Regions from separate parts of the Streptomyces sp. NPDC048278 genome, predicted to be linked through region 2. Evidence: riboswitches for the same ligand, from Rfam matches in the RefSeq annotation. Region 2 holds a riboswitch; each other region holds the start of a gene.
The links. Region 2 has a riboswitch for cobalamin ahead of AB0D74_RS27355 (ABC transporter substrate-binding protein). Riboswitches for the same ligand answer to the same signal wherever they lie in the genome.

Region 1 (3,262 bases), on a different contig from region 2:
GCACCCCCGGGTAACCCTCCAGGTACTGCCCTTCGGCGCGGGCGCCCACTACGCGACGCTCGGCAGTTTCGTCCTGCTCGGTTTCAAGGACGACGACGACCTGCTGTGGGTGGAGCACTCGGCGGGACAGCTCGCCATCAGGGACGACCATGAACTCGTCGCCCGATACCAGGAATGCTTCGCCTTGCTCACCGACATGGCGCTCTCGGACGACGACGCCGTCGCTCTGATCGATGACGCCGCACGGGACTTCGGCACCAGTTAGGCCATGGGCCCGACAGGAGGGGCGATGGGGCGGCTCACCGAACGACTCACTGCAGCACTGCGGCCCCGGGGACGTGAGCCGTCCGGTGTGACGGAGGGGACCGTTGCGTCCCCTGAGGAGCTGCAGAGTTCCGGTTCCCTGTCGGACAACGAACTGATCGACCGCGTCACGGACAACGCCCGGAAGACCAAGAACTACGAGGACATCCGAAATGGGGAGAAAGACCGGCGGATCGCGGAGGACAAGGCGTTCTCCAGGACCGCGATCCAGCGGTTCGTCACCGCAAGCCTGTGCACGGTCGCGGTCGTACTCTCCCTGGGCTTTCTCTGCTACGCGGCGCGTGGCATCCAACTGTCCATACCCAGGCCGATAGGTATCGCACTGGGACTCGCCGCCACGAGCGCGATCAGTGCGGTCGGTGTCGCTCTCGGTCGCTTTCTGCGGCGCTCCGGCCGGGGCGGGCGAGAGTGATTCTCACCAGACGACGGACCGGATCCGGGCCGTACCCCCATCCCACACCGCCGGCCAGGGCAACGGCCGTCGCCACGGCTCCCCAGACGATCAGCCTGTCCCTGGTGCCGTCCGCCAGAAACGAAGTCGCGGCCCCCACCACGCTCGCCGCCAGACCGCACACCACGCAGTACGCCGCAAGGACGAGCCAGTCCGGTCGGTGCACCCCGCGGCCCCCACTGTCGCTCCCCATCCGGTCCCCCTCCCAGGTCGGTCACATCGGCTCGGCGTCACTCAAGCCGCGCGATCTGAGTCCCACGAGGAACAGGTGCCACGGCTCGCACGCGAGACAGATGAAGGCCGAGCCGGTCAGGTCCTTCGAGTCGCGGACCAGCACCTCCCCCGCGACGACTGCGACCGCCACGCAGGTTTCGCCAGTCATCGAATAGCTGCTGATACGCCAGGCACTCGCGGACGGGCCCCCGTCGATCACACCGACCTCCTCGACTCGCGAATTGGCGCCTCGAAGGTGTCCGTTGATGCCCGTAAACCGTAGCGTCACCGCACGCAGCCGCGCAGGCCCCCCGAGGAATGGGTCGCAATCGCCCTCCGCCACTCGCCCTACCGCTCGCCGGATCCTCGGTTTCAGTCTAGGGAGACAGGGGCCGGTCGGCCAGTGAGCGAACCGGCCAGTGTGTGGGCCTCAGCACACTCCTCCGTTGCAGGTCAAAGGCAAGTTGACGGGTCTTCCGGGGCGTGGTGGACTTCCGGAGCCATGTACGGCGGCAAGGGAGGAAGCCGGTGTGAATCCGGCGCGGTCCCGCCACTGTCACCGGGGTAGCAGTCCCCGGAAGCCAGGAACTCCCACCGCCGGTCTCGTCGAACCAGGGCGCGGACACCCTGAGTGAGGACATAACGCCATGCGCGGCTGCCGATCGAGGTCGAGTACCCGGCCCGTTCCCGACCCCGTCGCCGACCCCTCGGCCGGCTGAGCCGATGGGTGCCGATCGCGTCTTCGCGTACGGTGCCGCCGCCGGCCTACTCGGTGATCTGCTGCTCGGCGATCCGCGCCGAGGGCATCCGGTCGCCGTGTTCGGACGGGCGGCAGGCGCCGTGGAGCGGGTGCTGTGGCGGGACCACCGCGGGTGGGGCGCGCTGCACACCGCGGTGTGCGCCGGCGGCGCCGTGGCGCTGGGCGCCGTGGCCCAGCGGGTCGTACGGCCGTCCACCGCCGCGTCCGTCGCTCTCACCGCCGCCGCCACCTGGGCCGTGGTCGGCGGTACTTCGCTCGCGCGCGAGGCCCGCGGCGTCGGGCGGGCCCTGGAGGCCGGCGACGTCGAGGCGGCCCGGGCGCGGCTGCCGCATCTGTGCGGACGGGATCCGCAGGCCCTGGACGCCGACGGGATCGCGCGGGCGGTCGTGGAGTCCGTCGCCGAGAACACGAGCGACGCGGTCGTGGGCGCGCTGGTGTGGGGAGCCGTGGCCGGCGTCCCCGGTCTGGTCGGGTTCCGCGCCGTCAACACCCTGGACGCGATGGTGGGTCACAGGTCGGCCCGGTACCGGCGGTACGGGTGGGCCTCCGCGCGCCTGGACGACGTGGCCGGATGGCCGGGGGCACGGCTCACCGCCGTACTGGCCGCGGCGGCCGGGGACGACCCGCGGGGAGCCGTACGGGCCTGGCGGACCGACGCGGCGAAGCATCCGAGTCCCAATGCCGGGCCCGTGGAGGCTTCCTTCGCGGGGGCGTTGGGGGTCCGGCTCGGGGGGACGTTGTCGTACGGGGGCCGGGTCGAGCACCGGCCGGTGCTGAACGGGGAGGGACGGGCCGTGGAAGTCGCGGACATCGGGCGGGCGGTGCGGTTGTCGCGGCGCGTGGGGTGGCTGGCGCTGGGGGTGAGCGCGGCGGGGGCCCTGCTGCGCGGATCGCGCTCGGGGCGGGCGTCATGAACAACGGAGGCCTCCTCGTCGCCGGTACCACCTCCGACGCCGGGAAGAGTGTCGTCACCGCCGGTATCTGCCGGTGGCTGGTGCGGCAGGGTGTGAAGGTCGCGCCGTTCAAGGCGCAGAACATGTCGCTCAACTCCTTTGTCACGCGCGAAGGAGCCGAGATCGGGCGGGCGCAGGCCATGCAGGCGCAGGCCTGCCGGGTGGAGCCGACCGCGCTGATGAACCCCGTGCTGCTCAAGCCCGGCGGCGAGCAGAGCAGTCAGGTCGTGCTGCTCGGCAGGCCCGTCGGCGAACTGAGCGCGCGCGGCTACCACGGCGGGCGGCAGCAGAAGCTGCTCGGGACGGTGCTCGACTGTCTCGCCGAGTTGCGGGGCACGTATGACGCGGTGATCTGTGAGGGGGCCGGCAGTCCGGCGGAGATCAACCTGCGCCGGACCGACATCGTGAACATGGGGATCGCCCGGAACGCCGGGCTGCCCGTGCTCGTGGTCGGCGACATCGACCGCGGCGGCGTCTTCGCCTCCTTCTTCGGGACCGTCGCACTGCTCTCGCCGGAGGACCAGGCCCTCGTCGCCGGGTTCCTCGTCAACAAGTTCCGTG
Region 2 (3,262 bases):
GAGCACAGCAGCACCTGCCCCCAGTCCGCGCCCGTCAGCGAGCCGAGCAGCCAGAACAGCACGCCCCGGGTGGTCTCGGCGTCCGCGGAGGTCAGCACGGTGAACGAGGTCAGCGCGGAGAACAGCTGCATCGCCGCGACCCCGGACAGGACGACCCGGTCCGTGCTGCCGCCGAGGGTGTGGCTGAGCAGCAGCACCAGGGCGAAGGAGAGCAGCGCGCCGAGGAAGGCGCCCGCCGACAGCGACACCGCTCCCCCGCCCACACCCAGCACCACCACGGCGACCGCTCCCGTGGACGCGCCGGAGGAGACGCCGAGCACGAACGGGTCGGCGAGCGGGTTGCGCAGCAGCGACTGCATGACCGCGCCGCACACGGCGAGTCCGGCCCCGCACACGGCGGCGAGCAGCGTGCGCGGCATCCGCAGGTTCCACACGATGCCGTCCCGCAGCGGCGCCAACGCGCTCTCGCCGAGCCCGAGATGGGCCGCGACGGACGCCCAGACGTCACCGGTGGAGATGTCGGCGGGGCCGATCGTCACCGCCACGGCGATCGACACCAGCAGCGCGGCCAGTCCCCCGCCGGTCAACAGGAGGGCGCGGAGGCTCACTTGGCGAGCCCGAAGTCACGCAGGCCGGCCGCGACCTTCTCGATCCCCTCGACCGTGCGGATGGACGGATTCATGGCCTGCCCGCTCAGCAGGACATACCGCTTCTTCTTGACGGCGGTCAGGTTGCGGGTGGCGGGGTTGGTCTCCAGGAAACGGATCTTGGCCGCGGCGGTCTCGGCGGTCTGCTGCTTGCGGGTCAGGTCGCCGATGACGATGACGTCGGGGTCGCGGTCGGCGACGGTCTCCCAGTTGATCTGCGGCCACTCGTCGTGGGTGTCGGCGAACGCGTTCTTCGCGCCGACGGCACGGGTGATGGCGCCGGGCGCGCCGCAGCAGCCGGCGAGGTAGGGAGACTGGGAGTTGGCGAACCAGTACATGAGGGACACGTCCGAGGCGTGCAGTCCGGCGGTGGCCGTGCGCACCCGCTTCGTCAGCTCGGCGACGAGCGTCTCGCCCCGCTTCTCGACGTCGAAGACGCGGGCCAGGTCGCGTATCTCGCCGTACACGGCGTCGAGGGTGAGGGGGGTGGAGCGCGATCCGTCGCCGCCGCTGTCGTTGTCCTTGCCCTCGGAGCAGTCGGACGGCGAGACGTACGTGGGCACGCCCAGCTTCTCGAACTGCCCGCGGGTGGCGACCCCGCCCTTGCCGAGGGTGGAGACGAACGAGGCGGTGACGAAGTCGGGTTCGGCGTCCAGGACCTTCTCGAAGGAGGGGTTGTTGTCGGCGAGGCGCGGCACGGACGCGTCGGCCTTCTCCAGGCCCTTCATCACCGGGTCGGTCCAGGTGGCCGTACCGGCCATGCGGTCGGCCAGGCCGAGGGAGAGCAGGATCTCGGTGGTGCCCTGGTTGAGGGAGACGGCCCGCTTCGGGGCCGACTTCAGGGTGACCTTGTCGCCGCAGTTGTCGAGGGTGACGGGGTATCCGGCGGCAGCGGTCCGCTCCGCCTTCGGGTCGTCGCCGTCGCCGTCGGAGGAACCGCAGGCGGTGAGCAGCAGGGCGGAGGTGAGGAGCAGGGCCGGGGTACGGAGCACGGGCATGCCTTTGGGGTCGGGGCTCGTACGCGGAGCCTGGCCTACGGACGTCCCTCCGCGCCGGGGCACGGAGGTGCCAGCAGGTCTTCGGACTCGGGTTCGTCCGGCCGGGGCGCCTTCCCGGTCTCCCAGTGGCGTGCGTGCCCCGCCCGTCCCCCTCACCGCTGCGCGTCAGCTCCGGATTCGCACCGGATTCCCTGACCACGGATGTGGCTCGACTGGCCCGTCGAGGCTATCAACTCCCTCGTACGGCCAGACCGTGCGCCCGGTCACGGGGGACGGCGCGAACGCTTCCTCAGACCTCGGCGGGCCAGACCGTCTCCACCGCCCCGGAGTCGGCGTCGTACACCCCCTCGGCCAGGCGGGCGAGCTGCGCGTCTTCGGCAACCGGTGCCCGTCTCGCGGTGCGGGCGACCCTGAAGCGCACAACACCTTCGGGATCACGCAGCCACTGCCGCACCCGGCCGGGCAGCCTGCCTGCCGGGGAACGCACAGCGAGGGTCACCGCCGCCTCGGCCAGGCAGGCGCGCGCGAGCGGGTGCGGCTCCGTCGCCTCGGCCACGAGCAGCAGGTCGAGATCGGCCGTCCACTCGACGGACGCGTCCCCGATCAGGGCCGCGGCCATGGACCGTACTTCCGGGTCACCGTCCGTCAGCGAGGGGCGGACCAGGCCGAGGCCCTGGGCGAGGAGCTCCGCCACGACGGTCTCCCACTCGACCTGAGCGTCGTACGACTCAGGCCTGGAACTCATGTGCTGTTGCTCTTCCCACTCGCCCAGAACGGCAGCGGTCGCGTCGAGAACGCCCAGCACGTCGGCCACCCATGCGGCACTCCGTCCTTCCAGCAACCGCAGGAGTCCCCGCACCGCTTCCGGGGTGGTGGCCTCGATGGACGCTCCGCCACCGACGCAGGCCCCTCCCAGAATGTCCCAGGCCGCGAGCCGGGCCCCACTCCGATCGTCCGCCTCGGCCAGCCCCCTCAGCAGACCCGGGATGTCTGTCGGCGCCACTGTCCCCCCGTCCGCAAGTTCCGTCGCCACAACCAGCCTAGAAGCCGATACCGAACTGATGCAGAAAATCCTGACGGAGGGGACAGGACACGGCCTCGGTCGCATGCAGAGCGGCCTTTTCGGATGCAGCCGATTTCACGGCCCCACCAGGGCGGCGAGATGTGGAGCGTGGTGGGTGCGGGGCCACTTTGTGGGGATGACGGCGGCGGGCGGATGACCGCACAATGCGCGGGTGGAGAACAACGTCGTCATCCGTCCGGCCGCCTCCGATGAACTGGAGGTCGTCGCCGAACTCCGATGGCAGTGGGTCCTGGAGAACCAGGACGCTCCCGTCACCGGGCGCGCGGAGTTCGTGCGGCACTTCGTCACGTGGGCGAGGGAGAACACGTCGTCGCACCGCTGCATGGTCGTGGTCCGCGATGAGGTGATCGTCGGCATGGCCTGGCTGGCGGTCCTCCCACGGGTGCCCAGCCCGCGTGCCCTGCACCGGGCATCGGGCGACCTCCAGTGCGTGTACGTCGTTCCCGGCGAACGCGATGGCGGCCTGGGCGGCCGGCTCATCGACGCGGTCCTGGACCGTGCTCGGGAACTCGGGCTCGAACGCGTCACCGTGC
Region 3 (3,262 bases), on a different contig from region 2:
TTCGGGAAAGACGCTGGATCCCCGGGCGCGTCCCGCCCTACGGTGCCGTCATGAGCAATCACCAGGAAGCGCCTGTCGGGCCCGTCGAGGCCTATGAACCCCCTTACTACGTGGCCGTCTTCAGCACGGTGCGCACCGAGGACCAGAGCGGCTACGCGGAGACCAACGCCCGCATGGAGGACCTGGTGAAGGACATCCCCGGGTACCTGGGGATGGACCACGCGCAGACCCCCGGCGGGCTGGGCATCACCGTCGGGTACTTCCGCGACGCCGACGCGCTCGCGCAGTGGCGGACCGATGCCGAGCACCGCGAGGCGCAGAAGCGCGGGCGGGCCGAGTGGTACGAGAGCTACACCCTGCACGTGGCGAAGGTGGAGCGGAGCCACGGTTTCACGCGGGGGAAATCGGCGGACCCGGCGCGCTAGAGGGCGACCGCCCGTATCAACCGCCCCGCCTCCCCCAGCACTTCGACCTCCGCTCGGCTCATCGTCGGGTTGGCCGCCCGCCGGCGCAGAGCCTCCGCCAGCCCCGCCTCGGTCAGGCCGCCCGGGTCGGCGAGCAGGGCGGTCAGCAGGTCGTGGGCCAACGGGTAGGCACCCAGGGCCGCTTGGGCGAGGATCACCGCGGACATGCCCCAGTCGAGTCCGGGCGGCCCGTCCTCGGCGTTGGTCCAGTCGATGACCCGGGGGCCGTCGGGGGTCAGGATCACGTTGTCCGGATGCAGGTCGAGGTGGAGGACCCGGGCGCCGGGGTCGGCCGGGTCCCGGCCGGGCAGGGCGTGCAGCCGCCGCAGCAGCGAGGCGAGCAGCGCGCCGCCCTCCGCCGGGCCCGTCTCCCCCGCCAGCAGCGCCGCCAGCATGGTCGGCCCGGACAGCCGCTCCATGACCAGTTCGGTACGGGAGGCGGACGGCCGCACCCGGGGCGCCGGGTACCCGCGCTCCCGTACGTACGTCATCAGCGCGCCCTCGGCGCTCGCGTCCCCCCGGCCGTCCCGGTCCCGGCGCAGCACCCACGCCTCGTCGAGCTCGTACACGTCGGCCGAACGCCCCGAACCGAGCAGTCTCCCCGTCATGACATGACCATAACGAGGTCTCCGCACAGCCCCCTCTCAGCTTTCCGCCGACGGCCGGTAAGGTAGCCGGGTCGTCATCACCCGTACGGGGGGAAGCCGGTGCAATTCCGGCGCTGACCCGCAACCGTGAGCCGCACCCGTTGCGGCAAGCCGGACCGCCGCGCCCGGGACGTTGATCGGCTCATGTGCGCCGGCACCCGTCGTCGCACGGCACCGTCGAGGTTTACGGAGCCGAGCCGCCGGGGTGTCCCGTGCTGCCCGGCTCCCCGCAGGGAGAGGCACCCGCCGATCATGACCGTCCTCCGCCGCACCGCCGGGGTGCTGGCCGCCACCGCCGTCATCGGTAGCGCCACACCCGCGACGACCGCACTGGCCGCCGGCACCACCTCCCCGTCGCCGTCCGCGTCGGCGGTGCTCCCGTCGGGGCTGTACGGCGACTCGGACCCGAAGTTCGACGGCGTCTGGCGCCAGTCCCTCGCCCTGCTGGCCCAGCGCGCGGTGGGAGTGACCCCGGCCGCGAAGGCGGTGGACTGGCTGGCCGGGCAGCAGTGCGCGAACGGCGCGTTCGCCGCGTTCCGCGCCGAGCCGACGGCGGCCTGTGACGCCAAGGTGGCCGTCGACACCAACAGCACGGCCGCCGCCGTACAGGCGCTGAAGGCGGCCGGCGGCCACGACGCCGCCGCGGACAAGGCCGTGACCTGGCTGAAGTCGCAGCAGAACAAGGACGGCGGCTGGGGCTACACCCCGGGCTCGCCCAGCGACACCAACTCCACCGGCGTGGTCGTCGGCGCGCTCGCGGCGACCGGCGAGAGCGCGGACAGGTCGCCGTACGCCCTGCTCGCCCAGTGGTCCCTGCCCTGCGGCCAGGACGGTGGCGGTGCCCTCGCCTACCAGCCGGACAAGCAGGGGAAGCTGGCCGCCAACGCGGACGCGACCGCGGCCGGGGTGCTCGGAGCCCTCGGCAAGGGCTTCGTGACGACGCCCGGGAAGCCCCCGGCGAAGGCCCCCGACTGCGCGGACTCCGCCTCCGGCTCTGGATCCGGTTCCGGTTCCGGTTCCGGCAAGGCCCTCGCCCGGGAGGACGTGGCCCGCAACGGCGCCGCGTACCTGGCGGACGCCATGTCGAAGGCCGGCCACCTCGTCTCCGCGCTCCCCGGCGCCGCACCGCAGCCGGACTACGGCAACACCGCCGACGCGGTCGTCGCCCTCGCCGCGCAGGGCTGGACCGAACAGGCGCGGAAGCCGTACGCCTGGCTGGCGGCGCACGCCGTGCCGTGGGCGCGGCAGAGCGGGCCCGCGGCCTACGCCGAACTGATCCTCGCCGCGCACGCGATGGGCGCGGACCCCCGCGACTTCGGCGGCACGGACCTGGTGACGGCGCTGAACGCGACGGGACCCGCCCCGCGGGCCGCCGCCGAGAAGCAGGCCGAGAAGCACGGCCAGGCGAAGAAGTCGGGCAACAGCGTGTGGTGGATCGTGGGCACCGGGCTCGTCGCCGGGATCGGCATCGGCTTCCTGTTCAGCGGCCGTCGCAAGCAGCAGCAGCCGTGACCGCGGTCCGCCGTGCGGTGCTGCCGCTCCTGGCCGCGCTGACGCTGTGCGCGACGGCCGCCGGGCCTGCGGCGGCCACCGGCTACCGGTACTGGTCCTTCTGGGAGCGCGACGGCTCGCGCTGGACGTACGCCACGCAGGGGCCGTCGACCGCGCGGCCCGCCGACGGTTCGGTCGAGGGCTTCCGCTTCGCGGTGAGCGAGGACTCCGCGGACGCGTCGCGCCCGCGCGGCACGGCGGACTTCGCGACGATCTGCGCGGACACGTCTGCCGTCGGGGGCCGCAAACGGGTGGGCCTGGTCGTCGACTTCGGCACGACGGCGGACGCGCCGTCGGGGGAACGGCCGCCTGCGCGGCGGACGGCGTGCGCGGTGGTGTCCGAGGACGCGACGACGGCGGAGGCACTGGCGGCGGTGGCGAAGCCGCTGCGGTACGACACGAACGCGTTGTTGTGCGCGATCGGGGGGTATCCGGCGCGCGGCTGCGGGGAGAAGGTCGCGGCGGGGGCCGGCAGTTCACCGCCGGCCGACGGCCCGTCCCTCGGCCTCGCGGCCGGCGTGGGGGTCGTCGTGGTGGTGGCCGCGGGCGCCGTCTGGCAGACACGGCGGCGCAAGAATGCGTGACCGCCACGGTACGGGC

Region 1: linked by a shared signal. The riboswitch ahead of AB0D74_RS06515 (cobalamin biosynthesis protein) and the one ahead of AB0D74_RS27355 (ABC transporter substrate-binding protein) in region 2 are both predicted to bind cobalamin.
Region 3: linked by a shared signal. The riboswitch ahead of AB0D74_RS41035 (prenyltransferase/squalene oxidase repeat-containing protein) and the one ahead of AB0D74_RS27355 (ABC transporter substrate-binding protein) in region 2 are both predicted to bind cobalamin.

What each region holds. Positions count from the first base shown of each region.
Region 1 is NZ_JBEZLP010000003.1:68,192-71,453, forward strand. It holds gene AB0D74_RS06500 (helix-turn-helix transcriptional regulator) at 1-265, shown strand, start outside; gene AB0D74_RS06505 (hypothetical protein) at 290-736, shown strand; gene AB0D74_RS06510 (DUF397 domain-containing protein) at 990-1,208, opposite strand; cobalamin riboswitch at 1,459-1,599, shown strand; gene AB0D74_RS06515 (cobalamin biosynthesis protein) at 1,712-2,662, shown strand; gene AB0D74_RS06520 (cobyric acid synthase) at 2,659-3,262, shown strand, end outside.
Region 2 is NZ_JBEZLP010000017.1:5,496-8,757, forward strand. It holds gene AB0D74_RS27350 (iron chelate uptake ABC transporter family permease subunit) at 1-608, opposite strand, end outside; gene AB0D74_RS27355 (ABC transporter substrate-binding protein) at 605-1,645, opposite strand; cobalamin riboswitch at 1,700-1,877, opposite strand; gene AB0D74_RS27360 (hypothetical protein) at 1,935-2,390, opposite strand; gene AB0D74_RS27365 (GNAT family N-acetyltransferase) at 2,881-3,262, shown strand, end outside.
Region 3 is NZ_JBEZLP010000036.1:98,656-101,917, reverse strand. It holds gene AB0D74_RS41045 (antibiotic biosynthesis monooxygenase) at 51-425, shown strand; gene AB0D74_RS41040 (phosphotransferase) at 422-1,072, opposite strand; cobalamin riboswitch at 1,124-1,255, shown strand; gene AB0D74_RS41035 (prenyltransferase/squalene oxidase repeat-containing protein) at 1,364-2,623, shown strand; gene AB0D74_RS41030 (SCO2322 family protein) at 2,620-3,246, shown strand.